DNA from 3 places in the Aeromonas sp. FDAARGOS 1416 genome. Region 3 is predicted to be linked to each of the others. Evidence: predicted binding sites of a transcription regulator. Region 3 holds the regulator's gene; each other region holds the start of a gene.
What was found. The regulator MetJ, encoded in region 3, represses methionine synthesis genes. The targets are predictions, from matches to a motif close to AGANNTCTAGANNTCT.

Region 1 (9,772 bases), 300 kb from region 3:
ACCTTGCCATAAGAGCCCTTGTGGGAAGCACGCGGGCGCGGGGTCAGCTGCGTGCTCAGCTGCGGATAATCGATACGCCAGGCGGCGGGCAGCATAGTGTCATCAGGCGTCACGCCAAGGGGATCACAGTCGAGCTGGCCGACGCAATCCACCCCGTCGCCGGTGAGCATCCCCTGCTTGATACCGATAAAGGTGAGGGTGCGAGTGGCCTGCACCACGGCCCCCATGGCACGGCCGGTATCGCCGTTGAGGCCGGAGGGGAGATCCACCGCCAGCACGGGCACAGCCAAGCCATTGATTGTTGCGACGATCTTTGTCAGTAGTGGCGAGAGGGGCGTGTTGACGCCGGTGCCAAACAGGGCATCAACCACCAGCTCCGGGGCGGAGTGCTGGGCCCCATCAAACTGCTCGGCCAGCCAGACCCGACCACCGGCTGCCAGCCACTCATCGGCAGCCCGTCTGGCATCCCCCTTCAGCTGGTCGGGTGCCCTGGCGGCAATCACCACCACCTCGATGCCAATCTGGCGGGCAAGGCGGGCCAGCACATAGCCATCACCGCCGTTATTGCCGGGGCCGACGAAAATCCACCAGCAGCGGCTGTCGGGCCAATGCAGGGTGGCATAGGTGCGCAGCGCGGCACCGGCTCGCTCCATCAGGGCATAGAGAGGTTGCCCCTCACGCGTGGCCCAGTTGCGCTCCAGTGTGCGGATCTGTTCAGTCTGCCACAGCCCCTGTGGTAAACTGCCCCCCTCTTTTGTGCCCAACGCGCCCCTGATGATCTCTACCATGACGGCTCCCGCCTCTTATCAATCGACCCACGCCAGCAAACACCGGCCAGGCCAAGCCGCATGAGCGCACCTGACTTCCACCAGCTGGCCCACGATATCAAGCTCTGGGCACGGGAGCTAGGATTTGACCAGGCGGGCATCACCGACACCGATCTGCGTATCGAAGAGCCGAGATTGCAGGCCTGGCTGGATGCGGGCTATCACGGCAGCATGGATTACATGGCACGTCACGGCATGATGCGTGCGCGCCCCCACGAGCTGCTGCCGGGCACGGTGCGGGTGTTGTCGGTGCGGATGAACTACCTGCCGTTCGAGGCGGGTTTTGCCGCCACCCTGCGCGATCCGACCCTCGGCTATATCAGCCGCTATGCTCTCGGTCGCGACTACCACAAGGTGCTGCGCAACCGGCTAAAACAGCTGGGTGAACGCATCGAAGCGCGCTGCGCCGAGCTGTTTCAAGGCACTGGAGAGACCTTGGGTGAGTGGCGCCCCTTCGTTGACTCCGCCCCCATCCTCGAGCGGCCACTGGCAGCCAAGGCGGGCCTAGGCTGGGTTGGCAAACACTCACTGCTGCTCAACGAATCGGCCGGCTCCTTCTTCTTTCTCGGTGAGCTATTGCTCAACCTGCCGCTGCCACTCGACCAGCCAGTGGAGAAGGAGCAGTGCGGCAAGTGTGTCGCCTGCATCAACATCTGCCCGACCGGCGCCATTGTCGCCCCCTATGTAGTAGATGGCCGCCGCTGCATCTCCTATCTCACCATCGAGAACGACGGTCCTATTCCGGAAGAGTTCCGGCCCCTGATGGGCAACCGCATCTACGGCTGCGACGACTGCCAGCTTATCTGCCCCTGGAATCGCTACGCCGATGCCAGCCCGGAACCCGACTTCAGCCCCCGCACCAGCCTGCACCGCCCGCCCCTGCTGGCGCTGTGGTGCTGGAGCGAGAGCGATTTTCTCAAACAGACCGAGGGGAGCCCGATCCGCCGCATCGGCTATCAACGCTGGCGTCGCAATCTGGCAGTCGCCCTTGGCAATGGCCCGGCGACTCCCGAGGTAATCGCCGCCCTGCAACTGGCGCTGACCACCGCCGAGCCCATGGTGGCCGAACATATCGAATGGGCGCTGGCCACCCTTGCCCGGCGTCAGGATGAAGAGAACAAGAAGACCCGTTTGCTGATCCGCTGCATCGAAAAAGGTCTGTCGGATCACGCATAAGTGATCTGCCCCTTGCCGGATTGCAGCACTTTTTTCATGCTCTGCCGACCTGCGGTGCCCATAACAGCGTGGTCACTGCAAACTGCTCGGCACACAACAAGGACAACACAGATGCATATGTTGGGAGTGGATATTGGAGGCTCAGGGATCAAGGGCTGTCTGGTCGATACCAAAACCGGCGAATTGATTGGCGAGCGCCATCGCATTGCCACACCGCAACCGGCCACCCCGGCCGCCATCGCCCATACCCTCAAGGCGCTGGTCGAACACTTCGACTGGAAAGGACCGGTAGGCTGCGGCTTTCCTGCCACCATACACAACGGGGTTGCCAAGAGTGCCGCCAACATCGACAAGAGCTGGATCGAAACCGATGCCGAGCATCTGTTTGCCGATGTCACCGGCAAGCCCTGCTATGTGCTGAATGATGCTGACGCCGCCGGTCTGGCCGAGATGCGCTTTGGCGCCGGCAAGGATCGCAAGGGGGTCATCATCCTCATCACGGTCGGCACCGGCATCGGCACAGCCATCTTCGTCAACGGCCATCTGCTGCCCAACACCGAGCTGGGCCATCTGATGCTGGAAGGAATGGTCGCCGAGCACTACTGCTCCGATGCGGCGCGCAAACGGGAAGATCTCTCCTGGAACCGCTGGGGCAAGCGCTTCAACAAATATCTGGCGCGCCTCGAGTTTCTCTTCTCCCCCGACCTCTTCATTCTGGGGGGCGGCAGCGCAGCCAAGCTGGATAAGTTTGTCGATCGCATCGAGACCCGGGCGCCGCTTATTCCGGCGGCCAGCCTCAATCAGGCGGGCATTATCGGGGCCGCCCTCTACGCGGCCGAGCAGCAGGGCTGACCGACGCTCACTGCAAGTCAGCAGATACCAATGGAAAGGGCCCGGCACTGCTGCCGGGCCCTTTTGTTTTGCGGCCATCTTGCGTGTTTGGTGCTTATCACCCGCTACATGTCGTCGAGTCGATGCACCCCGTGCACCAGCCGAGTCAGGCGGGTCTGCTCCAGCCCGGCCAGATTCTCGAGCAAGGCGGTGGTGGCCGGAGTCGGGCACTCCCGGGCCAGGTGGCTCAGCTCGCCCACCAGCTGCTCTTCCCAGCGGCATACCTGAGTGACGATATCCTGAGTCTGGACTGATGCCGGCAGCTCGAAGCGGGTAATGGCAGGCAGCATATCCTCGCTGAAACTCTGGTTCAGCCAGGTCTCCCTGACCGCCTCTCCCAGCTGAGCGGCATATTCGTGCAGATGGGCACTGGCCGCATCCTCACGCCCTTGCAGATAGACCAGCAACATCCGGCTGCGTTCGCTGTCCACCTGACTGGTCAAACGCCCGTAACAGAGTCCGAGCTGGTGATGAACCTGCTCAAGATAGTGCAGCAACTCTTTGATCTGTTGGAATCTCATCGCACTGCCCTCCATGCTTGTCGACGTCATTAGTATAAAAAACCGGCGCCACCGACCCAATCCCTATCCGAGCCCCCCTTGCGCTGCATCAATGTTGACGCCGACAAAGTGACGGTCAGGTGATCCGGTCGCGAATAGGGAACGATTTGTGCAGCAATTTGTGTAACGATGGTGGAGCATTAAGCTCGACAGCAGATGTGAACAGAAACGGGCTGGCACACTAATAAAACCAGCATTTACCGTGTATAAACCATCTTTAATTCGGTTATCTGCCGCAGGGACGAAACAGGATCTGGCAGAGCAACAATACCATCCTGATCGTTATCCGCCTGACAGAAATCCTTATCACTTTTTTAGACGTCTAGACGTAAAAACATGCGTTGACACGGCCATCCAGACATCTTAGCATCATCCTCCATGCTGGCAGAGTAACCCAGTGGAACCTCTGCCCAATTTCCCCGCCTGTAGCGCCCTGTGCTTTAAGGCTGTTAGCACGGAAGAATCCATGATTAAGTTGATCGGTCTCAACAAAGTCTACGGTACAGGCAGTGACGCCGTGCACGCCCTGCGTGATGTGAGTCTGCATGTACCCCAAGGCAAAATTTTCGGGGTGATCGGTGCCTCCGGTGCCGGCAAGAGTACCCTCATTCGTTGTGTCAACCTGCTGGAGCGCCCGACAGAGGGTCAAGTCATCGTTGATGGCCAGGATCTGGTCGCCCTGAGCGAACGGGATCTGACCCAGGCTCGCCGCCAGATCGGGATGATTTTCCAGCACTTCAACCTGCTTGCCTCCCGCACCGTGTTTGCCAACATCGCCTTTCCGCTGGAGCTGGCAGGCTGGAGCAAAGAGAAGATCCAGCAACGGGTTGCCGAGCTGCTGGCGCTGGTCGGGCTGGAAGCCCGTGCCCAGGCCTATCCGTCCGAGCTTTCCGGCGGTCAGAAGCAGCGCGTCGCCATTGCCCGCGCACTGGCACCGGCCCCCAAGGTACTGCTTTGTGACGAGGCAACCTCTGCTCTCGACCCGCAGACCACCCGCTCGATCCTGACCCTGCTCAAGGAGATCAACGTCAAGCTGGGGCTCACCATCCTGCTCATCACCCACGAGATGGATGTGGTGAAGGGGATCTGTGACGAAGTGGCCATCATCAGCGACGGCCGTCTGATCGAGCAGGGCGAAGTGGCCTGGTTCTTCAGCAATGCCAAGACCCAGCTGGCTCGTGACTTCATCCACTCCACCATCCATCTGGAGGTACCGCAGGAGTATCAGGATCGGATGAGCAGCGAGCGGGTGCCGGGCAGCTACCCGCTGGTGAAACTCGGCTTTACCGGCAGCACGGTTGATACGCCGCTGATCTCCGAGGCGAGCCGCCGTTTCAACATCGACATCAGCATATTGAGCGCAGACATCGAATACGCAGGTGGCGTCAAATTCGGTTTCCTGCTGGCCGAGCTGTTCGGGGATGAAGCCCAGTGCGAGGCGACCCAGCAGTTTCTCATCGACAACCACATTCAGCTGGAGGTAATGGGTTATGTCCGAAGCCATGATTAATCTGCTCATCACGGCCCTGGGCGACACCCTGATCATGGTGTTTGCCTCCGCTCTGTTCGGCTGCCTGCTGGGTCTGCCGCTCGGCGTGGCACTGCACGTGACCAAGGCGGGCCAGATCCTGGCCAACCCCTTGCTCAACCGTACTCTGGGTATGGTGGTCAACGTGGGTCGCTCGGTGCCCTTTATCATCCTGCTGGTCGCCATCATTCCGCTAACCCGGCTGATTGTCGGCACCAGTATCGGCACCATCGCCGCCATCGTGCCGCTGACCGTCGGTTGCATCCCTTTCATTGCCCGTCTGGTGGAAGGGGCCCTGATGGAGGTGCCGGACGGCCTGCTGGAAGCGGCCAAGGCGATGGGCGCCAAGCCGCTGCAAATTATCACCAAGGTGCTGCTGCCCGAGGCTCTGCCCGGCATCCTCAACAGTGTCACCATTACCCTCGTCACTCTGGTGAACTACTCGGCCATGGCCGGGGCCATCGGTGGCGGCGGTCTGGGGGATGTGGGTATTCGTTATGGTTATCAGCGCTTTGACCCGACCGTCATGCTGGTGACCGTGGTTATCCTGGTAGTACTGGTTCAACTTATCCAGAGCGCGGGTGAGCGCCTGGTCAACAAATGTGATCATCGTTAATCGTCGATTTCTGACAGGAGGTTTTATGAAATTTGGCATCAAATCCGTTGCGGCTGCCCTGCTGGCTGGTCTGGTTCTGGCCGGTTGCGGTCAAAAAGAAGAGAGCAAGGTTCTGAAAGTGGGCGCTATTGCCGGCCCCGAGACCGAACTGGTTGAAGTGGCTGCCAAGGTAGCCAAAGAGAAATACGGTCTGACAGTCGAGGTGGTCAACTTCTCCGACTACGTCACCCCGAACGTGGCGCTGAACGATGGGAGCATCGACGTCAACGCCTTCCAGCACAAACCCTATCTGGATGCGCAGGTGCGTGATCGCGGCTTCAAGCTGGTGCCGGTTGGCAACACCTTCGTCTACCCGATTGCCGGTTACTCCAAGAAGATCAAGGCGCTGAGCGAGCTGCAAGATGGCGCCCAGATCGCGGTACCGAACGATCCGACCAATCTGGGCCGCTCCCTGATCCTGCTGGCCAAACAGGGCCTGATCACCCTGAAGGATGGTGCCGGTCTGGAAGCGACCGTGCTGGATATCGCCAGCAACCCGCGTAACTTCAAGATTGTGGAGCTGGAAGCAGCCCAACTGCCGCGTTCGCTGGAAGATGTGGATCTGGCCATCATCAACAACACCTTCGCCGGCCAGATTGGTCTGACCCCGACCGAGAACGGCCTGTTTGTTGAAGACAAAGAGTCCCCGTACGTCAACCTGATCGTCGCCCGCGACAACAACAAGGATGACGAGAAGGTCAAACAGTTCGTACAAGCTTTCCAAACCGACGATGTCTACAAGAAAGGTCTCGAGCTGTTCAAAGGCGGCCTGGTAAAAGGTTGGTAATTGCTCACTCGGCAAAAAAGGCCACGCAATGCGTGGCCTTTTTTATTGGCGCCGCTATCATATCCGCGAGCACGGCAACACGAACATACTCATAACATGAAAAAATGGTATCTGGCCTACTGCAAGCCAAAAGAAGAGGCCCGCGCCCGCGCCCACCTCGATGCCCAGGGTATCGAATCCTATTACCCCATGGTGGAGATCGAGAAGCTGCGCCGGGGCAAGCGAGTTCCGGTACGGGAACCCATGTTCCCCAACTATCTGTTTATCTTCGTTGATTTGGAAGAGGTGACACCAGTCACCCTGAAATCGACCCGCGGCATCAGCCGGATCATCCACTTTGGCAGTGAATGGACCCCCATCAGCAGCAAGCTGGTCTATCAGCTGATGAGCCGCGATGACAGCGACGAGGCGAGAGCCAGCTACGCCAGCCTGCCCTGCTCGGGCGACAAGGTGCTGATTGAAGAGGGGCCGCTTGCCGGCTTCGAAGCCATCTATATGGAGCCGGATGGAGAGAAACGTGCGATTTTGCTGGTCAGCCTGCTCAACCGAGAGACTACCAGCAGCTTCGACAACCACACCTTCAGACGTCTGGACTAAACCCACGGGCCAGACGGCCCGGTGAATGGCAATAGCAATGGCGGGATGCTCCCGCCATCTCATGCATCAAGATCAAAGCGGGCGATGACCGCCTTCAGCTTGCCGGTATCGCCAGCCAGTCTGGCTACGATCTCCTCCCCCTGCTGACTACGCTGACAGGATTGCCGACTGAGCGCGGCAATGTCGTCGACCGTCCCGGATACCTCGGCGGCCACCCGCGACTGCTGCTCGGTTGCCACCGAAATGGCCTCCAGCTGGCCCGACAGCGACTGAACCAGCTGGTTCATGGCACTCAGGGTATCGGTCACCAATCCGACTGCATCCCGCCCTTGCTCTACCAACCGGGTACCGCTGCTGACGGTACTTACCGTCTGGCGAGTCTGCTGGGAGATGGCCGCAATAGTCTGGCTGATCTCGGCGGTGGATTGATGGGTACGGGTCGCCAGCTGGCGTACCTCGTCGGCCACCACCGCAAAACCGCGCCCCTGCTCACCTGCCCGTGCCGCCTCGATCGCCGCATTGAGGGCCAGCAGGTTGGTCTGCTCCGCAATGGTGGCGATCACCTCGGTGATCTGCCCCACCTGTTCACTCTGATGCTCCAACAGCCCCATGGCCTCGTTGGCCTGCCCAATCATGGTGGCAATCTGCTGCATGGTATCGCTCATTCGTGCCAGCGCGGCCTCTCCCTGACGGGTCTGCTGCTTCACCTGATAGGCACCATCTGCCACACCGGCAATGTTGCCAGCCACATCACGAGCACTCACCGACATCTGATCGATAGCCGCCGCCACCGCATCGACCCGCTGATCTTGCTCCGTCAGATCCGCCACTATGGCTCTGGTAGTGCTGCCCACATCGAGACAGGCCACCTCGACCTGCCCCACTGCGCCCTGCAACTCCCCGACCAGATGATGTAACTGGGCAGACATCCGGTTGATGGAACCAGTCAATTCTCCCAACTCATCCTGCCCTGTGATTGGCAAGGGCTCGGCCGCCAGCCGGCCATCCGCAACCTGCCCCGCCCGGGTCACCAGACAGGCAATGTCACGGGTCAGACGGCGACTAAAGAGCCATGCGACCAGCATGCCAAGCACGATGGCGCTGCCGGTAGCCAACAGCAGTGTCTGGTTGATAGCCCTCCCGGCTCCGGTCATCTGCGCCGAAATCTGATCCACCTCGGCACGGGTTTTCCCCACCTGCTGGACCAGTTGCTCGCTGAGGCTGGACTGCATCGGCTCGATGTCGGTGGCCATCAGGTAGTTTGCCTGATCCCAATCCGGTGCCTGGCGCTTCTCGATCACCTGCCCCACCAGCTCGGAGAAGGGGGTAGCCATCTCTTCAAACAGCTGCCAGAGGCTCTGCTGGGTGTCGGTAAAAAGCGCGGCTTGCTGCTTAACCTCAGCCACCCGCTGCTGGTGAAACTGATAGTAACCCTGATATTTGCTGCGGTATTCGGGATCGCCTGAGATAAGAAAATCCCGCAGGGCTGAGAGGGAATTGGCGAGGCTGTTGTAGGCATCTCCCACCTGCTTGAGCAGCATGCGGCGATCGCCGGATAGTTGATCCTGCGGAGTGCCAACTTCTTCATTGGCAAAGGATTGCAGTTGATCGAGCGCCGCCTCCGCCAGCGGACCCGCCTCCTGCAGCATCAGGGTGTGAGCGGGCAGATTCTCTTCACTCTGGGCTATGGTCCACACCTTCTCCTGATGGCTTTTAAAGGTCTCGAGAGACTTGGCGAGCGTCGGACTGAAGGCCTGATGGGCAATGGCCTGCCAGGCCGACTCCCACTCCTGCTTGAGGCGGGAAGCCTGAGCCGGATCCTTGCCGAGGATCAGATAGCCACGCAGGGCAGAAACGGTGGCAACCAGCGCCTTCTGGCTCGTTTCATCCCGCTGCAGAGTGGGCAGCGCCTGCTCCAGCAGGGTGTGTTGGGCCTGATTGATCTGAGTCAGCCGGTAATAGACCAGCGTGGAGGAGAGCAGGATCAGCAGGTTGATAAAACCGAAGCTGAGCAGCAACTTGCTTGAGATTTTCATGAACATCCTTGTTCAAACGGAGGGATCCAGCCAACAGAATCAGATAGATATCAGTGTAGGCAATCTATCTTGCCAAGTCCGGTGCCAATTAGCCAATTCACTGCGCGGCATCGGGCGGGCAGAGAAAAATCCCTGACAAAGGTCGCAACCTAGCTGGGCCAGCACCCGCCAGGTTGCCTCATCCTCTACCCCTTCCGCCACCGACTTCAGCCCCAGCTTGCGAGCCAACTCGATACTGGACTCGATGATAGCCAAACGTGACGGATCGGCATGGCAGCGATCGACGAAAGAGCGATCCAGTTTGAGTTCGGTGAACGGCAACAGTGCCAGCTGCTGCATCGAGGAGTAGCCGGTACCAAAATCATCGATGGAGAGGCCAAAGCCATGCATCCTTAGCCGGGTCAGCACCTCCAGAGACTTGCCCAGATCCTGCACGAATGCGCTCTCAGTCACCTCCAGAGTGATGAGCTCAGGATTGATACTCCAGCGCTTGCACTGATCAATCAATAAGTTGCAGAGGTCCCCTTCAATGAGTGAGGTGGTGGAGAGGTTCATCGACAGATTGAGTGACAACCCGGTTTCCTCCCATAAATGACCATCACTCAGAGATTTGCTGATTATCACCTCGGTCAACGGATCGATAAGCCCGTTGCTCTCCGCCAGTGAAATAAAACGCCCGGGAGGGATCAGACCAAACTCGGGGTGTTGCCAGCGG
Region 2 (9,772 bases), 1.1 Mb from region 3:
CCCGTTCTGGCCCTTCGCCGTCTTCTGCGCGCTCGCGCTTTTCTCTCTCTCTTTCAGCCGAATCGCCCTCGGTCTCTGGCAACTGGAACGGGTGGATGCCGTGGCCGGCTGGCAGGAGATGCTGCTGCAAGGGATCCGGGTCGACTTTGCGACCCTCTGCTGGGTCTGGGGTGTCCCCGCCATGCTCACTCTGCTGCTGGCAGGCCCCCATGCCATCGGCCGGGGCTGGCTGCAACTGATGCGCGTCTGGCTGACCGTCGGACTCTGGCTGATGCTGTTCCTCGAGATCTCCACCCCCTCGTTTGTCACCGAGTATGGCGTGCGCCCCAACCGTCTCTATGTGGAGTACCTCATCTATCCGAAAGAGGTGTTCGCCATGCTGTGGGCGGGGCGCAAAGCCGAGCTGCTGCTGGCTGTACTCTTCAGTGGCGCCGCGCTGGCCGGCGGTTGGTGGCTGAGCGGCCGTCTGGTACGTGGCCTCAGCTTCCCCCGCTGGTATCTGCGTCCGGCCTTCGCCCTGCTCATTCTGGCCATAGGTTTTCTCGGTGCCCGCTCCAGTCTCGGCCACCGCGCCCTGAACCCGGCCATGGTCGCCTTTGCCGAGGATCCGCTGGTCAACTCGCTCACCGTCAACTCCGCCTACTCCCTCTTCTTTGCCATCAAACAGATGGGCGCCGAGGAGGATGCCGGCCAGTTTTACGGCGAGATGACCCCTCAGAAGGTGCTCGAGGTCATGCGCAAGGAGAGTGGCCGTCCGGCCAGTGATTTCAACTCTGATCTGCTGCCCAGCCAGACCTTCAACCAGGCGAGCTTCCGGGGTAAACCGAAGAATCTGGTGATCCTGTTGCAGGAGAGCCTAGGCGCCCAGTTTGTCGGCTCCCTCGGCGGTCTGCCGCTCACCCCCAACATCGATGCTCTGTCGCAGCAGGGCTGGGCCTTCGAGCAGCTCTACGCCACCGGCACCCGCTCGGTGCGTGGTATCGAGGCAGTACTGACCGGCTTCACGCCAACCCCGGCACAGTCGGTGGTCAAACTCGGCAAGAGCCAGACCAACTTCTTCACCATCGCGGATCTGCTCAAACAACGGGGTTACGACACCAGCTTTATTTATGGCGGCGAGAGTCACTTCGACAACATGCGCAGTTTCTTCCTCGGCAACGGCTTCACCACCATCGTCGAACAGAAGGATTTCGACAATCCGGTGTTCAAGGGCTCCTGGGGCGCCTCCGACGAGGATCTGATGGCCAAGGCCGACGAGACCTTCAAGGCGCTGCACAAGGAGGGCAAACCCTTCTTCAGTCTGGTGTTCAGCTCCAGCAACCACGATCCGTTCGAATTCCCGGACAACCGCATCGAACTCTTCGAGCAGCCCAAGCAGACCCGCAACAACGCGGCCAAGTATGCGGATTACGCCATCGGCGAGTTCTTCAAGAAGGCGAAACAGTCCGAATACTGGAAAGACACCTTGTTCCTGGTCATCGCCGATCACGACAGCCGGGTCAGTGGCGCCAGTCTGGTGCCCATCCCCCGCTTCCATATTCCGGGGGTTATCGTGGGCGACGGTATTGCACCGAGAAAGGATCCGCGCATCGTCAGCCAGATCGATATGGCGCCGACTCTGCTCTCCCTGATGGGGATCAGTGCCGACTACCCCATGCTCGGCAAGGATCTGACCCGCATGCCCGCCGACTGGCCGGGGCGCGCCATCATGCAGTACGACAAGAACTTCGCCCTGATGCGCGGCAAGGATGTGGTGATCCTGCAACCGGAGCGCGCGGCAGAGGGCTATGTCTACGATGATGCCAGCGAGAAGCTGACCCTGGCGGCGCAGCCGGACGCCTTGAAGGAGGATGCCCTCGGTCTGGCCCTGTGGGGCAGCATGGCCTATCAGAAGAGCCTCTATCAGACGGCCAAGGATGAACGCACCGCCGCCAATTGAGCCGCCCGAGCTGATTCAGTCGATAGCAGAATGGAAAAAACCGCCAGCTGGCGGTTTTTTCTATCTATTCATACTGTCAGCCCGCAGGCCGTTATGGCTGGGGAAAGCAGGGCAGGGAGCGGCTGAACTTGTGCTCGAATACCAGCGAGGTTTCGAGGTGCACCACCTCTTCGCGGGAGGTGAAGTGATCGAAGACAAAGTTGCGCAGGTGCTCGGTATCGGAAACACAGAGGTGCACCAGAAAATCATCCTTGCCGCCCATGTGGAACAGGCTGATCACTTCGGGCAGCGCCAGAATGGCATCGCGGAAGGCATCGATGATCTGGCGGCTGTGACGGGCCAGTTGCAGGGAGACCATGGCCTGAATGTGGCCACCCAGGGCCTGATAATCCACTTCGCAGTGTGCGCCCTTGAGCACGCCATCCTGCTGCAACTTGCGCACCCGCTCCAGACAGGTGGAGGGGGCAACGCCCACCAGCGCGGCCAGATCCTTGTTGGTCATGCCCGCATCCCGAAACAGATGGGCCAGGATATCTAAATCCAGTTGATCCAGGTTTCTCATCTTAACTCCTTGAACCGCTCAATTTTTTAGACTCTGCCCGTAAACCGGGGCAAACACAACGGCCATTGACATCCCCCCTGCCCCGCCTATCCTTGGCGCCATTCACCGGCCGCAGCCCTGCGGCCACCACGCGAGGATCCGCCATGCACCCGTATCACCCCTTCTGGAGCCTTGAGGTTCCCCGTGTCGACGGTCAGCTGCTGCTGACCCCCTGCCCCGGCACCCAGCAGGTGCCGCTGACCCTGGCGCTCGATCAACTGCGGTTGGCCGGTGCCCACGGGGTGGTGACCCTGATGACAAGCGCCGAGTTGATCCGACTCGAACTGGCGCAGCTCGGCCAGCAGGTCGAGCACGAAGGGATGCGCTGGTTCCATCTGCCCATCGAGGATGATCTGGCCCCCGACACCGACTTCGAGGCGGCCTGGCAACAGGCGCTGCCACAGCTGCGCGAGCTGCTGGGGGATGGCAAACATCTGGTCATCCACTGCAAAGGGGGCAGCGGTCGTACCGGTCTGGTCGCCGCCGCGCTGCTGATGACCCTCGGCCAGCCACAGCAAGAGGCGATGGCCGCCATCAAGGCCCACAGACCCAAGGCGTTTACCCTGGCCTGCCACCGCCAATGGCTCGACCAGCTGGCCGAGCGGCTGGCGCAGGGCGACTGACTACTTGCCTCCCTGATCGTAGGTAAAGACCTTGCCGATATCTTCCACCCGATAGCTGGTGAGCTGATAGACGTAGTAGTTGAGCCAGTTGGCAAACAGCAGATGACCATGGCTGCGCCAGCTGGCGCGCGGGGTCTTGCCCGGATCGTTATTCGGGTAGTAGTTGACCGGAATGGCCGGGTCGAGCCCCGCCGCCAGATCCCGCTGATACTCCCCGTCCAGCGTCAGGGCATCGTACTCCGGGTGCCCGGTGACAAACACCTGACGACAATCCTTGGTCGCCGCCAGATAGACCCCCGCCTCTTCTGACTCGGCAAAAATCTGCAAGTCGGTATAGGCACGGATCAGATCGCCATCAAACGCCGCGTAACGGGAGTGGGGGGCGACGAACTCGTCATCGAAACCGCGCAGCAACGGCTCGTGCTCATCGAGGCGATGGTGGCGGTAAACCCCGGAGAGCTTCTCGCCGTGGGTCTGCTTCTCCATGCCATACAAGGCTTTCAGCGCCGCCTGCACCGCCCAGCAGAGGAACAGGGTGGAGGTAACATGCTGATGGGACCACTCGATGATCTCGACGATGCGCGGCCAGTAGACCACCTCCTCGAACTCCACCAGCCCGAGCGGCGCCCCGGTAATGATCATGCCGTCGTAGTTATTGCCACGCACCTGCTCAAAGTCGTGATAGAAGTTCTCCAGATGGGCCTGCGGCGTGTTCTTTGATTCCCTGTCATCGATGCGCAGCAGATCCACATCCACCTGCAGCGGCGAGTTGGAGAGCATCCGCATCAGCTGGATCTCGGTCTCAATCTTCTTTGGCATCAGGTTGAGGATGAGCACCCGCAGAGGACGGATGTTCTGGGTGACGGCCCGGGATTCCGTCATCACGAAGATGTTCTCCTGCCCCAGCACTTCGGCGGCGGGTAACTGATCCGGGATCTTGATCGGCATGCTTACTCCCTGTACTGCATCAGTAAATATGTCTGGACATCCAGAAGCCTATAATAAAGCTCCTGCCCTGTCATCAGATACCTTTTGTATTCACCCCTGCCTTTGACTAGCATACGGCTCAGTGTGTCTCCTGCTTCCAAGATAATGACCGGTATCAAGATTTCCGTAGATCGACTGCAAGTCGGCAACTATGTATCCCTGCCACTGGGGTGGCGCGAACACCCGTTCCTGTTTTCCAGCTTCAAGATCAAAAGTGAAGAAGAGATCGAGCTGATCCGCCGTCTCGGCCTGAAACTGGTCACCATCATTCCCGACAAGAGCGACGTTCCGCCCAAGCCCCTCAATCAGGTACAGCCTCAGCAACAAGAGAGCGCAGACGCCGCCCAGCGCCAGGCCCAGATGCAGCAGGAGAAAGATCGCCGCATCGAGCAGTTGCAACTCTATCGCCGCAACCTGCAGCAGTGCGAGAAGCAGTTCCAGCAGTCGCTGGCACAGGTGCGCAGCGTGATGAGCAAGATCCAGTCCCGCCCCCTCAATGCCATCGGCGAGGCGCAGGAGCTGGTCAACGCCATGACCGAGCAACTGCTCTCGGTGGACGAGATGGTGCTCCATCTGGTCTCCGACAGCGAGGATGGCAACAACCTCTACTTCCACTCCCTCAACGTCAGCGTGCTCAGCATGCTGTTGGCCAAGGAGTGTTGCATGACGGCCGACGAGATCCGTCAGGTTGGCATGGGGGCGCTGTTCCACGACATCGGTAAATTGAAGATCCCGAGCCAGATCCTGCGCAAGACCGAGCCGCTGACCAAGCCGGAGCAGAACCTGATGGCCCAGCACCCGCGCTACGGGCTTGATCTGCTCAATCTGGCCAAGGATTTCCCGGCCGAAGCTAAGGGGATCGTGCTCCATCACCATGAATATCTCGATGGCAGCGGGCCGGAAGGGCTCAAGGGTGGCCAGCTCGATCCGCTGACCCAGGTGGTGTCGCTGATCAACGAGTACGATAACCTCTGCCACATGCAGGCCAAGGTGCCCTACTCGGCTCTGAGCGGCCTCTATAAGCAGCGCAAGGCGCAGTTCAATCCGGAGTACCTCAGCATGCTGATCCGGTTGATGGGGATCTATCCCCCCGGCAGCGTGGTGCAACTCTCCAACGGTCAGGTGGGGCTGGTGATGTCGGTCAACGCTTCCCGCCTGCTCTACCCCTCGGTGCTGGTCTACGATCCGCGCATTCCCCGTCAGGAAGCCGCCATCATCGACCTGCAGCAAGCCGAACTGTCGATCGCCAAGGTGATCCACCCCAAACGGCTGCCACCCGCCGTGTTCGAGTACCTCAATCCGCGTACCCGGATCAGCTACTACTTCGAGCACAACAAAGCCTGATTGTGTTGGCCCAAGGCCAACCGTTGCCACCCGTTTAATCCAAGGAGCCTGCCATGCGTATCGAGATCATCAGTACCGGAGACGAGATAGTGACGGGTCTGGTGGTGGATACCAACGCGGCCTGGCTCAGCGCTCTGCTGCTGGAGCAGGGCTGGCAGGTGCGCCGTCGCCTGACGGTCGGGGACAACCTCGCTGACCTGAAAACGGTGCTGCAAGAGAGTGCCAGCCGCGCCGAGGTGGTGTTGGTGTGTGGCGGGCTCGGCCCCACTGCCGACGATCTCACCGCCCAAGCTGCCGCCGAGGCTTTCGGCCAGCCGCTCACCCTGTTTCCGGACTGGCTCGCCACCATCGAAGCGCGTTACGCCAGCCGCGGCCGTACTATGCCAACCAGCAATGCCAAGCAGGCCTTGCTGCCGCAGAATTGCGAGATCCTCGACAACCCGGTCGGCACCGCCTGCGGCTTTGTGGTGCGAAGTGGCAAGAGCCAGCTCTTCTTGACCCCGGGCGTGCCGTTCGAATTCAAGCAGATGGTGCGCGAGCAAATTCTGCCGCGCCTCAAACAGCTGGCCGGGGCGCAGATCGACACCGAGCTGCGTCGCTTTTACACCTTCGGCATCTCGGAATCTGCCCTCAGCGATATGCTGGATGCCGAACCCTGGCAAGCTGGCATCGAGCTGGGTTACCGCTCCTCCATGCCCCTTATCGAGCTGAAGCTGATCGGCCACGGCGCCAGTGCCGCTGACATGGAGAGTGCAGAGCGCCGACTGCTGGATACGATCCGCCCCTGGCTGGTTGGCTGCGGAGATACGGAACCGGCGCAGCAGATCCTTGCGCTGCTGCAAGGCAAACCGCTGACTCTGCTGGAGGGAGAGAGTGGCGGCGCCCTGCTGGCGCTTTGTCACGGCCATCCCCGGCTGGAAGCACGCTTCAGCGCGCAACTGGCCGATGAGCTGGCACAACTGCCGACCACCGATGCAGGCCTGCAACTGACCATTGGGCGAGAGGGTGCAGAGGGGGTGCCACTGCTGCTCAGCGCCGATGGCATGCACATCGGTCAGACGGTCAAGGTCAGCCACCCCGACCCGGAGAGCCGCCGCAAGATCCTCGCCTTTGCCGCCCTCGATATGCTGCGCCGCCATATGCTGGGTGAGCCGGTGCTCGGCGATTACCTCACCCTGGCCAGAACAGCCCAACGCAGCTGATAACCCCCCCTGCCAGCGACCTTATGTCGCTGGCGCTGCGATCCGCCTTTTCACTCCGTTTCCAAACAGCGCCCACATTTATCTGGCCGCCATCACCGATTTGACTTCAATTCATTGACCATTCAGAGGAAATATCTGAATACTGCCCACTCTCAGGGTTGGCGACTCGCTTTATTAATCATTGAGAGATTAAATGACAGTAGAGGAGCGAGCCGATCGTTCCGTTCTCATCCAGCAAGGAGATGCGGTGTTAAGCAAAGAGTGGTTGCTGCTATCAAGCGATATGGAACTGGTCTGCCTGCGGATTGCCGCCGGTCTCACCAAACCTGTCACGGAACAGGATGTGCAGGCTCTGCTGCTCGCTTCCAACTGTCGCCGCTATCAGCCGCTGCCCGAGGGGATCAAACAGGCCATCAGCCTGCTCAATACCCTGCTCACCAACCCTGCCGCCCCCGTCCCAGCCAACCCCATCCCCATCGGCAAGCGTCAGGATGCCCGACTCGCCGTAATAGTGGAGAAGGATCGCATGAGCGCCATCGCCCAGATCACTGCCGACTGGGGTGGCAAGTATGTGACGCTGGAACAGCTGAAAGAGGCGATCGCCATCAGCGAAATCAAAAAGGGGGTGAGTGAGCAACTGCTCACCGCTGCCATCCAGTCGGCCAAGGAGGCCGCCCCCGGCAGTCAGCTCAAGCTGGTGATTGCCAACGGCCAGCCTGCCGTCAATGGTCAGGACACTCGCTATGAGCGGCTGGTGGAGACCCCGGCCGAACGGATCCTCAAACCGCAGGAGTTGGGGCATGGCAAGGTCGACCTGCGGGATCTCGGCTCCATCGTCACCGTCAAGGCCGGCGCTCCGCTGATGCGCCGTCATCCGGCCACCGTCGGGGTACCCGGTTTTACCGTGACCGGTCAGGACCTGCCCGCCAAGGATGGCAAAGACAGTCCGATGAGTGCTGGTGAGGGCACCTTCATCTCCCCCGACGATCCCGACCTGCTGATTGCCGGTCGGGCGGGCCTGCCCTGTCAGGAGAAAGCAGGCATGAAGGTGGACGAGGTGCTCAGCGTCAAACAAGTGGATGCCCGCCACGGCCACATTGATTTTGAAGGGGGCTTAATCGTCAGCGGCGACGTCAACCCGGGCATGAAGATCAAGGTCAGCGGTGACATCGTCATCGGCGGCTTTATCGAAGGGGGCTGGATCGAAGCCGGGGGCAGCATCACGGTACGCCACGGCATCATTGGCCGCCGCAACGAGCAGGGAGAGTACCTTTGCCAACTCAATGCGCAGGGGGAGATCCACGCCAGCTACGCGCAGTATGCCCAGCTGGAAGCGGGGGGGGATATCCAGATCCAGAGCCAGCTCAACCACTGCTACTCCCGCAGCGGACAAGATATCAAGGTAGGCGATAGCAACATGCGCAAAGGCACTCTGCTGGGGGGGACCAGCATTGCCAATCGCCTGATCATGGCCCCCAGCCTGGGGGCCGAGGCCGCCAACCATACCCGGCTGCAGATCCTTGGCGGCTACTTCACCCACAAGGAGCAGGAACACCAGCTCAAGCTGCGCCAGCAGGCGTGTCAGGCCCAGCTGGAGAAAATCAAGGAGCTGGTCATGAAGTTGCTGCAACTGCCCGGCGACAAGCGCAATCCGGATACCCTGCGCAAGCTCAAACCGATCCGGGACCATCAGCTGGCCGAACTGGCCCAGCTCGATGAGCAGCTCACCGCCAACCAGGAGGAGCTGCGAAACTTGATGGCTCAGATGGAGGTCATTGCCACCCAGCACCTCTACTCCGGCATCGAGGTCGAGATGGCCAGCTTCAAACGCAAGGTTACCATCACCCGAGGCCCTACCCGTCTGACCATCCATGATGAAACCCTCGAGATGACCCCTTACGAGGGGCACAAATAGATCAACCGGCACGGCCCCATCGCTGAACCGGCCGTGATCCCGCCGTAGATTTTCGCTACACTCGCCACTTCCTTGGCCCCACCGGGCGGGCCACCCAGACTCAGGTAGTGAGAGATGTACAAGCTGATCGCATTGGATATGGATGGCACCCTGCTCAACCCGCAGGGCCAGATTACTCCCCGCACCCACGCCGCCATCAGCGCCGCGCGCGCCAAAGGGGTAACCGTTGTGCTGGCCTCCGGCCGCCCGCTGGAAGGGATGAGCCGCTATCTGGAAGAGCTCGGCCTCACCACAGAGCATGACTACGTCATCTGCTACAACGGTGCTCTGGTGCAACAGGTGGCCGATCAGCGCATCATCCGCAGCCAGCTGCTGACCGGCAGTGACGCCAGCGCCGTCGCCAAACTGGCTGACGAGCTGGAGGTGAACGTTCACGGTTTCTCGGTCACCCAGGGCCTCATCAGTCCCCGTGTCAGCACCTACACCGAGCACGAATCCCGCCTGATCGGCATGCCGATCAATCTGATCGACTTCGCCACCCTGCCTGCCGACGAGCAGATCATGAAGGTGATGATGATCGACGAGCCGCCCCAGCTCTCCCGCGCCATCGAGCGACTGCCTGCAGAGCTCTATGAGCGCTATACCGTGGTACAGAGTGCCCCCTTCTTCCTCGAGTTCATGAACAAGCAGAGCAACAAGGGTACCGGCGTGGCCGCACTGGCCGAGCACCTTGGCCTGACCGCCGATCAGGTGATCTGCGTCGGGGATGCGGGCAACGATCGCCACATGATCGAATACGCAGGCCTCGGGGTTGCGATGGGCAATGCCACCGACGAGATCAAGGCTCTCGCCCAGCACACCACTGCCCGCAACGATGAAGATGGCGTGGCTCAGGTGATCGAGCAGTTCGTACTGAACGCCTGATCGCAATCGAGCACCGCTGCGCCCGATAAGGAAATAAAAACGGGGAGGCTGTCAGCCTCCCCGTTTTTTCTGGTCAGTTATCTGCCTGATGAGCGGTAATTCGCTCGCATCACTGGTTCGCCAGACACTGGGTATGGGAGCCCGGTTGCAGGTAGGGCATCAACAGGGGAGCCATCCCCTTGAGCACCTGTACCGGCAGCGCCGAGGTGAAGCGGAACTTGTCCGACTGGCTACCCG
Region 3 (9,772 bases):
GTCACGTATACTGCCCCCTCTTGCAGCATGAGGAGGTAGCAATGGCGAGCGACTGGGACAAGGTACTGGCAGGCGGGGCGCTGGATGGCCAGAGCGAGGAGATAGCGAACGACCGGATCCGCGGTCAGGCGCTGCTGGCCCGGCTCAATGGTTCACCTGCAGGCGATGGCCCTCTGCGCCAGCAGATCTGCCGCGAGCTGTTCGGCCACTGCCCCGACTCCTGCTGGATCAGCACGCCCTTCACCTGCGAGTTTGGCCGCAACATCCACATCGGCGAGAAGACCTTCTTCAACTTCAACGTCACCATTCTCGATCTGGGTGAAGTGCATATCGGCAGCCATGTGCTGCTGGCCCCCAACGTGCAGATCTACACCGCCACCCACACCACGAACTATCTGGAGCGACGCAACTGGACCGCCTACAACAAGCCGGTGCGGATCGGTGACGACTGCTGGATTGGTGGCGGCGCCATCATCTGCCCCGGCGTCACCATAGGGCCGCGCTCCATCATAGGTGCCGGCGCCGTGGTCACCCGAGACATCCCGGCTGACTCGGTGGCGGTGGGCAATCCGGCCAAGGTGATCCGCACCCTCAAGCAGGACGAGGAGCGCTGCTGGGAGTTGGCCCAATGATGGCGCTGGCGCTGCTGCCGCTGGGCTGGACCCTCTGGCTCGGCCTCGACAGCCAGCAGTGGTGGCCACTGGCCGCACTGCTGACCATGAGTCTGCTGACGCTGGCGGCCTACGCCTGGGACAAGCGGCAGGCGGTGCGGGGCGAGTGGCGCATTCCCGAATCCCGTCTCCATCTGCTGGAGCTGTGCGGCGGCTGGCCGGGCGCACTGGTGGCCCGCCAGTGGCTACGTCACAAGACCCAGAAGCGCAGCTACCGGCTGGTCTTCTGGTTTATCGTGCTGCTGCACCTCACCCTGTGGGCGCTCTGGGTCGGGCGGCCACTCTGGCAGCAATAGCCAACTGCATCACAAAGGCTAAAAGGGCCCCATTGCGGCCAATTGGCGGCTGTGAGAAAACAGAACGGATCCCATCAGCGTTTTCGCCGTTTATAGACGACAAGGAGTCGTGACATGACCATGTGGACAGGCATAGTCCTGATCGTATTTATCAGCCTATTGTTCGGATATCTCGGCAAACGGGCCCGCTATCAGATGGGGGATGCCCGCATCACCGACCGCCTCGGCAAGCAGGATATGATCATCAGAGAGTTGCAGGAGCGGGTCGCCAATCTGGAGGCGATCGTCATAGAGGAAGAGAAACGGCGTCCGTTCCGGGAGCTGTGATTTTTTCACCGCCAGGTTTCAGATACAGAGAGGGCTGCATGATGCAGCCCTCTCTTGTTTGAACTGATTCAGATTGCCAACGGCAGCAACTCGGCATAGTCGCGGATCGCCGGAAAAGCGGTAATGCTCTGCTCCGGCTTGCAGCTATCCGGATTCTGGATCGCCAGCTGATAGCCGATGCCATAGTCGGCGGCAGCCCGCAGGATCCGCTCGCTGTCATCCACAAACAGGGTGCGGGCCGGATCGAACGCCAGCCGCTGTGCCAGCGCCTGCCAGCAGTGCTGACTCTCCTTCGACCAGCCCAGCTCGTGGGTACTCACCATCAAATCCAGATGGTCGCGGAGCCCCAGCTGTGCATCCTTCACCGACAGGCTGGCGGGGTGGGCGTTGGTGAAAAGCACCAACTGCTTGCCCGCGGCACGCAGCGCGGCCAGAAAGGGGATGGCGTGGGGACGCCACTGGATCTTCGCCAGCAGCTCCTGCTTGAGGGCACGGATGTCGAGCCCCAGGGTCTCGCTCCAGTAATCCACGCAGTACCAGTTGAGGGTGCCGTTGACGGCGTGATAGTGGACATCGATCTGCGCTTTGGCTTCATCCAGCGGTAGCCCGAGCCGCTCGGCGTAACGCTCCGGCACCAGCTGCTGCCAGAGGTGGTTGTCAAAATGCAGATCGATCAGGGTGCCATCCATATCGAGCAAGACGGTATCTATCTGGTGCCAGAGCAAGGTGGTGGAGCAGGAGTGTGGCATCGGGCCTCTTGATCGCGGATCTCGGAAAACGGGGCGGCAGTATAACGGATTTTTCCTCCCCCTTTCCCCTCCCTGCCCCGTGGTGTTCGGTGTGGGAGTCGTTTACTCTTGAAACACGATTTTTTAACGAGCCGTCACCCCTGATGAGTGAGCACCACAAAAGCCCCCCCGAACAGATTTCGATCGACCAGCTGGAGCAGGAGAAGAGCAAACCGGAGATCCTCAAGGCCGAGATAGTGGCCGAGAGCCGGCTGTTCAGAGTGGAATCCCTCCACCTCAAATTCTCCAACGGCGAAGAGCGGGTCTACGAGCGGATGCGCGGCGGCAATCGTGGTGCCGTCATGGTGGTGCCACTTTTCGATGCCCACACCCTGCTGCTGGTGCGCGAATATGCCGCTGGCACTCACTCCTACGAGCTGGGCTTTCCTAAAGGGCTGATCGACCCGGGCGAAGATGCCTTCGAGGCGGGCAACCGGGAGCTGATGGAGGAGGCGGGCTTTGGCGCCAACAGCCTGACCCTGCTCAAGCAGGTGTCGCTGGCGCCCGGTTACTTCTCCAGCCGGATGGATATCCTGCTGGCCCGGGATCTCTTCCCCGAGCAGCGGATCGGCGACGAGCCCGAACCGCTGGAAGTGATCCCCTGGCCGCTAAACCGGATAGACGAATTGCTGGCGCGACCCGACTTCACCGAGTCGCGCAGTATCAGTGCCCTGCTCCTGGCCCAGAAGTGGCTGGCGGAGCAGGCAAAGTAGCCCGCAGACGGGCAGTTAACAGACAGAGGATAACGAGATGCAGGAGTTGTTGGCCTGGGTGCCGGGGGTCAAGGAGATTGCCCGCGAAGCCGGAAGGATCCTTCACGACATCTATCACGGCGGTCAGTTCGAGTGTCAGCTGAAGGAGGATGCGACCCCGGTCACCAGTGCCGATCTTGCTGCCGATGCCTACCTCAAGCAGGCGCTCTCGGCGCTCACTCCCCACGTTCCCGTGCTGACTGAAGAGGCGGCCGACATCCCCTTCAGCCAGCGATCCAACTGGCGGCAGTACTGGCTAGTGGATCCCCTCGACGGCACCGGCGAATTTATCGCGGGCAGCGGCGACTTCGCCACCCTGATCGCCCTGGTGCGGGACAATGTGCCGGTGCTCGGGGTCATCTACGCCCCCGAGTCCAACGTGCTCTACTGGGCGGTGCGCGGCTACGGCGCCTTCAAGGAGGTGAATGGCGAGGTACTGCCCATCAGCGCCATGCATCACGAGCATGACCAGCCCGACTCGCTGGTAGTCGCCATCAGCCGCCGCCAGAAGCTGGAGAACCTCACCAGCCGCCTCAACCCGGCCATCAACTACGAGCTGATCCCGCTTGGTTCCAGCTCCCTCAAATCCTGTCTGGTGGCGGAAGGTGCGGCCGATTGCTACGTGCGGCTCGGCCCCACCGGCGAGTGGGACACCGCCGCCGCCCAGTGCATCGTCGAGGCAGCCGGTGGCCGTATCCTCAGCCTGGCGTTGCAGCCGCTCAGTTACAACGAAACCGAGTCGCTGGAGAACCCTGACTTTATCGTGATGGGGGATCCGGATCTCGCCTGGGGCAGCATTCTGGCCCACTAGACGAGTAGCGATATCATCACACCAGACAAGCAGGCGGCCCGATGGCCGCCTGCTTTTTCAGGGAAGTTGCCCCGGGTGATGGCCGGTGTGATCCGCTGGTCAAGGCACTCTTGAACAGCGTGATACGCTGGCAAAGCGGCAAAATGATAGTGAAACATCACAATCGGTCGGCGAGAAATGGTGCGATTTTTCACGTAATTCTGAAAACACCTGATTAGCCAAAATAAAAAAATGATAGCAGATCAAATTTTGGTTTTATATTTCACAAAAATCACCAATATCAGTTTCGTTCAATTCTGTGAACCAGATTCCATTCCCAATCTCGCTGGCTAAACCCCGCAATGGCAGTGATATGTTTCAGTCTCGCTTTTTGAGAATTAAATCCCGATAAACCACAATAAGCTCAGATTAAAACACTAGCAAAAAGTGAATTAGTAATGAGTTTATCTGTAGAAGCTACCAAGGAGCTATCCGGTTCCTGCTCCACCACGGCCAGCACCACCCGCTGGCGCCGTCACGACACCCACTGGGTCATCAGCCTGTTTGGCACCGCCGTTGGCGCCGGTATCCTGTTCCTGCCCATCAATCTGGGTCTGGGCGGGATCTGGCCTCTCGTCATCGTCGCGGTACTGGCAGGCCCCATGACCTTCCTCGCCCACCGCGGGCTGGCGCGCTTCGTGCTCTCCTCGTCACGCCCCCACGCCGACTTCACCGAAGTGGCGGAGGAGCACTTCGGCAAAATGGCCGGCCGCCTTATCTCGGCGCTCTACTTCCTCTCCATCTTCCCGATCCTGCTCATCTACGGGGTCGGGCTGACCAACACGGTGGAGAGCTTCATGGTCAACCAGCTCGGCATGGCGACCCCGGATCGGGTGATGCTCTCCGGCCTGCTGGTGTTTGCCATGATCGCCGTGATGCTGGCGGGTGAGAAAGCGATGCTGCGCGCCTTCGCCTTTATGGTCTATCCGCTGGCGGCCATTCTGGCGGCCCTCTCCTGCTACCTGATCCCTCAGTGGCAATGGCCGGAAGTGACCGCGTTTGAAGGGGTCAGCTTCCTCAACACTGTCTGGCTGGCGCTGCCGGTCACCGTGTTCGCCTTCAGCCACGCCGCTGCCATCTCCGGTTTTGCCAACGTGCAGCGCCGTGAATATGGCGAGCAGGCAGAAGCCAAGAGCGGCCTGATCCTGCGCAACACCACAGTAATGCTGGTGGGCTTCGTGCTGTTCTTCGTCTTCTCCTGCGTGCTGAGCCTCTCGCCAGCCCAGCTGGCTGAAGCCAAGGCCCAGAACGTCTCTGTGCTCTCCTATCTCGCCAACATCACCGATAACCCGGTGATCGTGACTCTGGGACCGCTCATCGCCTTTATCGCCATCAGCTCCTCCTTCCTTGGCCACTTCCTCGGTGCCCGTGAAAGCCTGAAAAGCCTGATCGCCAAGCCTACCGGCCTGCCGCTGGCCAAGGCGGACAAAGTCGGTATCGCCCTGATGTTCTTCTCTATCTGGGGGGCCGCCGTCATCAACCCGGGCATTCTGGGGCTGATGGAGACCCTCTCCGGCCCGGTCATCGCCATGATCCTGTTTATCATGCCGGTGATTGCAATCTACAAGGTGGAGGCGCTGGCCCGCTTCCGTCACGGCTGGACCAACGGCTTTATCCTGCTGACCGGTTCGCTGGCGGTATCGGCGCTGATCTTCAGCCTGTTGAAGTAACGACTCGCAGCAGAAAACAAAAAGAGAGGCGACCTTGGGTCGCCTCTCTTCTCTCTGTTCGGGTGTGAGCTCAGCCCAGCCTGGCGCCGTTCTCCACCGCTTGCTCGGGGATAGCCATCACTACAGCGCCATCCGGCCGATAGAAACCGGTCAGCAGAAACTCCGACTGAAACGGGCCGATCTGCTTGGTCGGGAAGTTGACTACGGCGATGATCTGGCGGCCCACCAGCTGCTCTGGCTGGTAGAGTGCGGTGATCTGGGCGCTGCTCTTGCGAATCCCCAGTTCAGGGCCAAAATCCGCCCACACCTTGTAGGCCGGTTTGCGCGCCTCGGGGAACGGCTCGACCCGCACCAGGGTACCCACCCTCAGCTCCACCATCTCGAAATCCTGCCAGCTAATCGTCTCCATTTCGGCTCCTGTTTATCGTGCACCTTGCATGACCCGCAGCATGGCCCAAAGAGAGAAGGCTGTCTTCGGCGATCAGCCGTTTCGTTGCGGCAGGTGGCCGTTTTGCTGGCGCCAGAGGGACGGAGTGAGCCCGGTCTCGGCCAGGAAGCGCTCGCCGAAGGCCCCCTGATTCTGGTAGCCGCAGCGGCTGGCAATCTCCCCAACGGGCAGTTGCGTACCGGCAAGCAGGGTTCGCGCCAGTGCCATGCGCCGACTGCGAATGTAGTGGGAGACGCTTACCCCCAGTTGTTGGCGAAAGGCGAGCTTGAACTGGCTCTGGCCAAGGCAGGCGATGGCGGCGAGTTGCTGATTGGTCAGCGGGGCGGCGAGATTGGCATCGATATGGCGCTGCACCTTGAGGATGCGAGCGGCAAGACGCGGGGTGGCAGTGCTCTGCATCCCCTGCCCTTCCGCCAGCAGGGAGAGCCACACCTGCGCCATGCCCGCCACCTGCCGCCCTTCGGCCACCATGCGGTGCAGAAAAGCGAGGTAGTGGCGCTGGGGCTCATCCAGCTCGATAAAGGGGTGAGCCGCCAGATCGCCGGGTAGCCAGTCGCTCTCCTGCACCAGAAACGAAAGCGCGGGATCGGCGGCGTAGTCGTGCCGCTCGCCGGGAGCGATGATGCAGGCAGAACCGGGGGCAAGCCTGCGCCCCCGGCCCTGCACCTCGATCTCGAGGGGGCCGTCGAGGGGGATCACCAGCTGGGCAAAGTCGTGGCTATGGCTGCAGAAGTGGTGGTGATAGTGGCGCAGGCTGAAGCGGGACATGGCAGATAGCAATGACGCGGCCAGGGCCGCGTCATTGGGGGTTATTCCTTGTCGAAATCTTCGATCTCTTTGCCCAGCGCTTCCATGATGGCGCGCGCTTCGGCCGGGACACTGTCCGGTTGATCCTTGCGCAAGTCTTCGTCGCAAGGGAGCGGCTGGCCGGTGAAAGCGTGCAGGAAGGCTTCACAGAGCAGCTCGCTGTTGGTCGCATGACGCAGGTTGTTCACCTGACGGCGGGTGCGCTCATCGGTCAACACTTTCAACACCTTGAGCGGGATCGAGACGGTAATCTTCTTGACCTGTTCGCTCTTCTTACCGTGTTCCGCGTAGGGGCTGACGTAGTCGCCGTTCCACTCTGTTCCCATGACTCACCTGTTCTCATTTAGCCGTGAGCGCGGATTTTAACCCTTAAGGAAATTAATGGCAATCCAACAGCAAAGCCATTTAGACGTCTGGAAGTGTTGACGGCTTTTTTAAGCTGGCGTAGTGTGGTTCATCATGATGCCAGCATTGGCACGATTGCGTGTGGCAAAAGCAGCGTGGCAGGAAGAGCGGCCACCGTCCAGAGAGATCAAGGAGAGAAACATGACCCACAAGGCCACCCTGGCGGTTCGCACCGGGATTGAGACAGACCAGCAACACGGTGCCGTGGTGCCGCCTATCTACCTCTCCAGCAACTACACCTTTGCCGACTTTGGCGAGCCCCGTCAATACGATTATGCCCGATCCGGCAATCCGACCCGCACCAATCTGGCAGACGCGCTGGCGGCGCTGGAAGGGGGCGCTGGCGCCGTGGTCACCGGCACCGGCATGGGCGCCGTCCATCTGGTCACCACGGCACTGCTCAAGGCTGGGGATCTGCTGATTGCCCCTCACGACTGCTACGGCGGCACCTGGCGCCTGTTCGAGTATCTGGCGGCCAAGGGCCACTACCGGGTGCAGTTTGTCGATCAGGGTGACGAGGCCGCTCTGGCCGCCGCGCTGACGCAAAAGCCTGCGCTGGTATGGGTCGAGACCCCCTCCAACCCGCTGCTGCGGGTGGTGGATATCAGCGCCATTGCCAGCGCCGCCCACGAGGTGGGTGCGCAGGTGGTGGTGGACAACACCTTCCTCTCCCCCCTGCTGCAACAACCGCTGGCCCTCGGTGCCGACGTGGTGGTGCACTCCACCACCAAGTACATCAACGGTCACTCAGACGTGGTGGGCGGAGTGGCGATTGCCAAGGAGGCAGCACTGGCCGAGTCGCTGGTGTGGTGGGCCAACTGTCTGGGGCTCACCTCCGGGGCGTTCGACTCCTACCTCACCCTGCGCGGCCTGCGCACTCTGGCCCCCAGATTGCGCACCCATCAGGAGAACACCGACCGCATCCTCGCCTTCCTGCAACAGCAGCCGCTGGTGAAACGCATCTATCACCCCAGCCTGCCGAGCCATCCGGGCCACGACATTGCGCGCCGTCAACAGTCCGGCTTCGGCGCCATGCTAAGTTTTGAACTCGATTGCAGCGAGGCAGGCATTCGCGCCTTCCTCGCGGCCCTCACCCTCTTCTCGGTGGCCGAGTCCCTCGGCGGGGTGGAGAGTCTGGTGGCCCATCCGGCCAGCATGACCCACAGGGCCATGACCCCGGCGGCGCAGCAGGCAGCAGGAATCAGCGCCCAGCTGCTGCGGTTGTCGGTCGGTATTGAACACGGTGAAGACCTGGTGGCCGATCTGGCTCAGGCTTTTGAACAGGCGCAGCAGGCAGAACAGGTAGCGAAGTAATGGAACAGCAGCAACAAGGAGAGATCGCGGTGGCAGCAGAAGCAGGATTGAAGCGACGTCACGTCCACAAATTCGGTGGCAGCAGTCTGGCGGATCCGGTCTGTTATCGCCGGGTCGCCAGCATCGTTGAACAACAGATGGGTGGCGACGAGCTGATCGTAGTCTCCGCCGCTGGCAAGACCACCAACCGACTGATCCAGCTGGTGGAGCTGGCCGAAGCGGGGGACGAAGCCGCCGGTGAAGCCATCTCTGCCCTGCAGGCCTATCAGCAGAGCCTGATCGACGGCTTGCTGGAGGGTGAACTGCAGCTCGATCTGAGCAAGCAACTGGCCGACGACATGCAGCTGATCGCCAAAACGCTGGAAGGGCAGTTTGACCGCTTCGCCCGCAACGGCCTGCTCGCCTTTGGCGAAGTGTGGTCGGCGCGCCTGCTGGCGGCCCTGCTCACCAGCCGAGGCGACAAGGCTATCTGGCTCGATGCCCGCAGCTTCCTGCGCGCCGAGGATGGCGCTCTGGTCAAGGTGGATACCGCCCTCTCCAGCGAGCTGCTCAAGGCGCGGCTGGCCGAACATGCCGGTCGCATCGTGGTAACCGGCTTTATCGCTGCCGACATGGAGGGGCGATCCCTGCTGCTCGGTCGCAACGGATCCGACTACAGCGCCAGCCTGTTGGCGCTGCTGGCAGACGGCGAATCCACCACCATCTGGAGCGATGTGGCCGGGGTCTATAGCGCCGACCCGCGCCGGGTGAAGGAGGCTCGCCTACTGGAGCGCCTGAGCCTCGCCGAAGCCAACGAGCTGGCCCGTCTTGGTTCTTCGGTATTGCATTCGCGCACTCTGCAACCTGTGGCCGACAGCCGCCAGCGCCTCACCCTACGCTGCAGCTACAACCCGGACGAGGGCTGCACCCATATCCTGCGCCGCGCCCCCCGCTCCGGCGGCGCCCGCATCGTCTCCTCGGTGGATCAGATCGCCCTCATCGAGCTGAAGGTACTGCCGCAAACCAACTACGAGCAGACTGTGGCCACCATCGAGGCCCATCTGGCCCGCCACCGCCTCAACCCGCTCACCCTGCAGCGCCAGCCGGATCGCCGGATCCTGCGTCTCGCCTACACCCTTGAGGTAGCACAGGGCGCCTTCGAGCTGCTGCGCGACTTCCAGCTGCAAGGGAGCTTCACCGGCCTCATCCAGAAAGAGGGGTTCAGTCTGGTGGCGCTGGTCGGCGCCGGTGTCACCGACAACGCGGAGCAGTGTCACCGCTTCTATCAGCTGCTGGCAGATCAACCGCTGGAGTTCGTCCAGGTAGCCCGAGATGGCCTGAGTCTGGTGGCCGTGCTGCGTCAGGTAGTGCTGGAGCCGCTGCTCATCGCCCTCCACAGCGCCCTGTTCAGCCGCCCGACCCGGGTCGGGCTGGTGGTGTTCGGTAAGGGCAATATCGGCGGCCA

Region 1: a site for MetJ is predicted at 3,771-3,786, ahead of metN (methionine ABC transporter ATP-binding protein MetN). Genes of this name have one in related genera too.
Region 2: a site for MetJ is predicted at 4,138-4,153, ahead of metA (homoserine O-succinyltransferase). Genes of this name have one in related genera too.

Annotation. Positions count from the first base shown of each region.
Region 1 is NZ_CP077301.1:45,667-55,438, reverse strand. Features, by position in the region: gene I6L46_RS00240 (NAD(P)H-hydrate dehydratase) at 1-788, opposite strand, end outside; gene queG (tRNA epoxyqueuosine(34) reductase QueG) at 849-2,003, shown strand; gene ppgK (polyphosphate--glucose phosphotransferase) at 2,115-2,855, shown strand; gene I6L46_RS00225 (hypothetical protein) at 2,960-3,415, opposite strand; gene metN (methionine ABC transporter ATP-binding protein MetN) at 3,921-4,964, shown strand; gene I6L46_RS00215 (methionine ABC transporter permease) at 4,945-5,598, shown strand; gene metQ (methionine ABC transporter substrate-binding lipoprotein MetQ) at 5,624-6,424, shown strand; gene rfaH (transcription/translation regulatory transformer protein RfaH) at 6,521-7,021, shown strand; gene I6L46_RS00200 (methyl-accepting chemotaxis protein) at 7,081-9,057, opposite strand; gene I6L46_RS00195 (EAL domain-containing protein) at 9,097-9,772, opposite strand, start outside.
Region 2 is NZ_CP077301.1:3,206,202-3,215,973, forward strand. Features, by position in the region: gene I6L46_RS14390 (LTA synthase family protein) at 1-1,939, shown strand, start outside; gene I6L46_RS14395 (Lrp/AsnC family transcriptional regulator) at 2,031-2,501, opposite strand; gene I6L46_RS14400 (cyclin-dependent kinase inhibitor 3 family protein) at 2,645-3,163, shown strand; gene metA (homoserine O-succinyltransferase) at 3,164-4,111, opposite strand; gene I6L46_RS14410 (DUF3391 domain-containing protein) at 4,256-5,494, shown strand; gene I6L46_RS14415 (CinA family nicotinamide mononucleotide deamidase-related protein) at 5,548-6,696, shown strand; gene I6L46_RS14420 (DUF342 domain-containing protein) at 6,944-8,611, shown strand; gene yidA (sugar-phosphatase) at 8,726-9,535, shown strand; gene I6L46_RS14430 (transglycosylase domain-containing protein) at 9,645-9,772, opposite strand, start outside.
Region 3 is NZ_CP077301.1:4,260,765-4,270,536, reverse strand. Features, by position in the region: gene I6L46_RS19475 (sugar O-acetyltransferase) at 42-632, shown strand; gene I6L46_RS19470 (DUF1294 domain-containing protein) at 629-967, shown strand; gene I6L46_RS19465 (hypothetical protein) at 1,082-1,294, shown strand; gene yrfG (GMP/IMP nucleotidase) at 1,363-2,043, opposite strand; gene nudE (ADP compounds hydrolase NudE) at 2,187-2,795, shown strand; gene cysQ (3'(2'),5'-bisphosphate nucleotidase CysQ) at 2,833-3,645, shown strand; gene I6L46_RS19445 (aromatic amino acid transport family protein) at 4,083-5,354, shown strand; gene I6L46_RS19440 (tRNA-binding protein) at 5,425-5,763, opposite strand; gene I6L46_RS19435 (AraC family transcriptional regulator) at 5,836-6,570, opposite strand; gene metJ (met regulon transcriptional regulator MetJ) at 6,612-6,935, opposite strand; gene metB (cystathionine gamma-synthase) at 7,156-8,328, shown strand; gene I6L46_RS19420 (bifunctional aspartate kinase/homoserine dehydrogenase II) at 8,328-9,772, shown strand, end outside.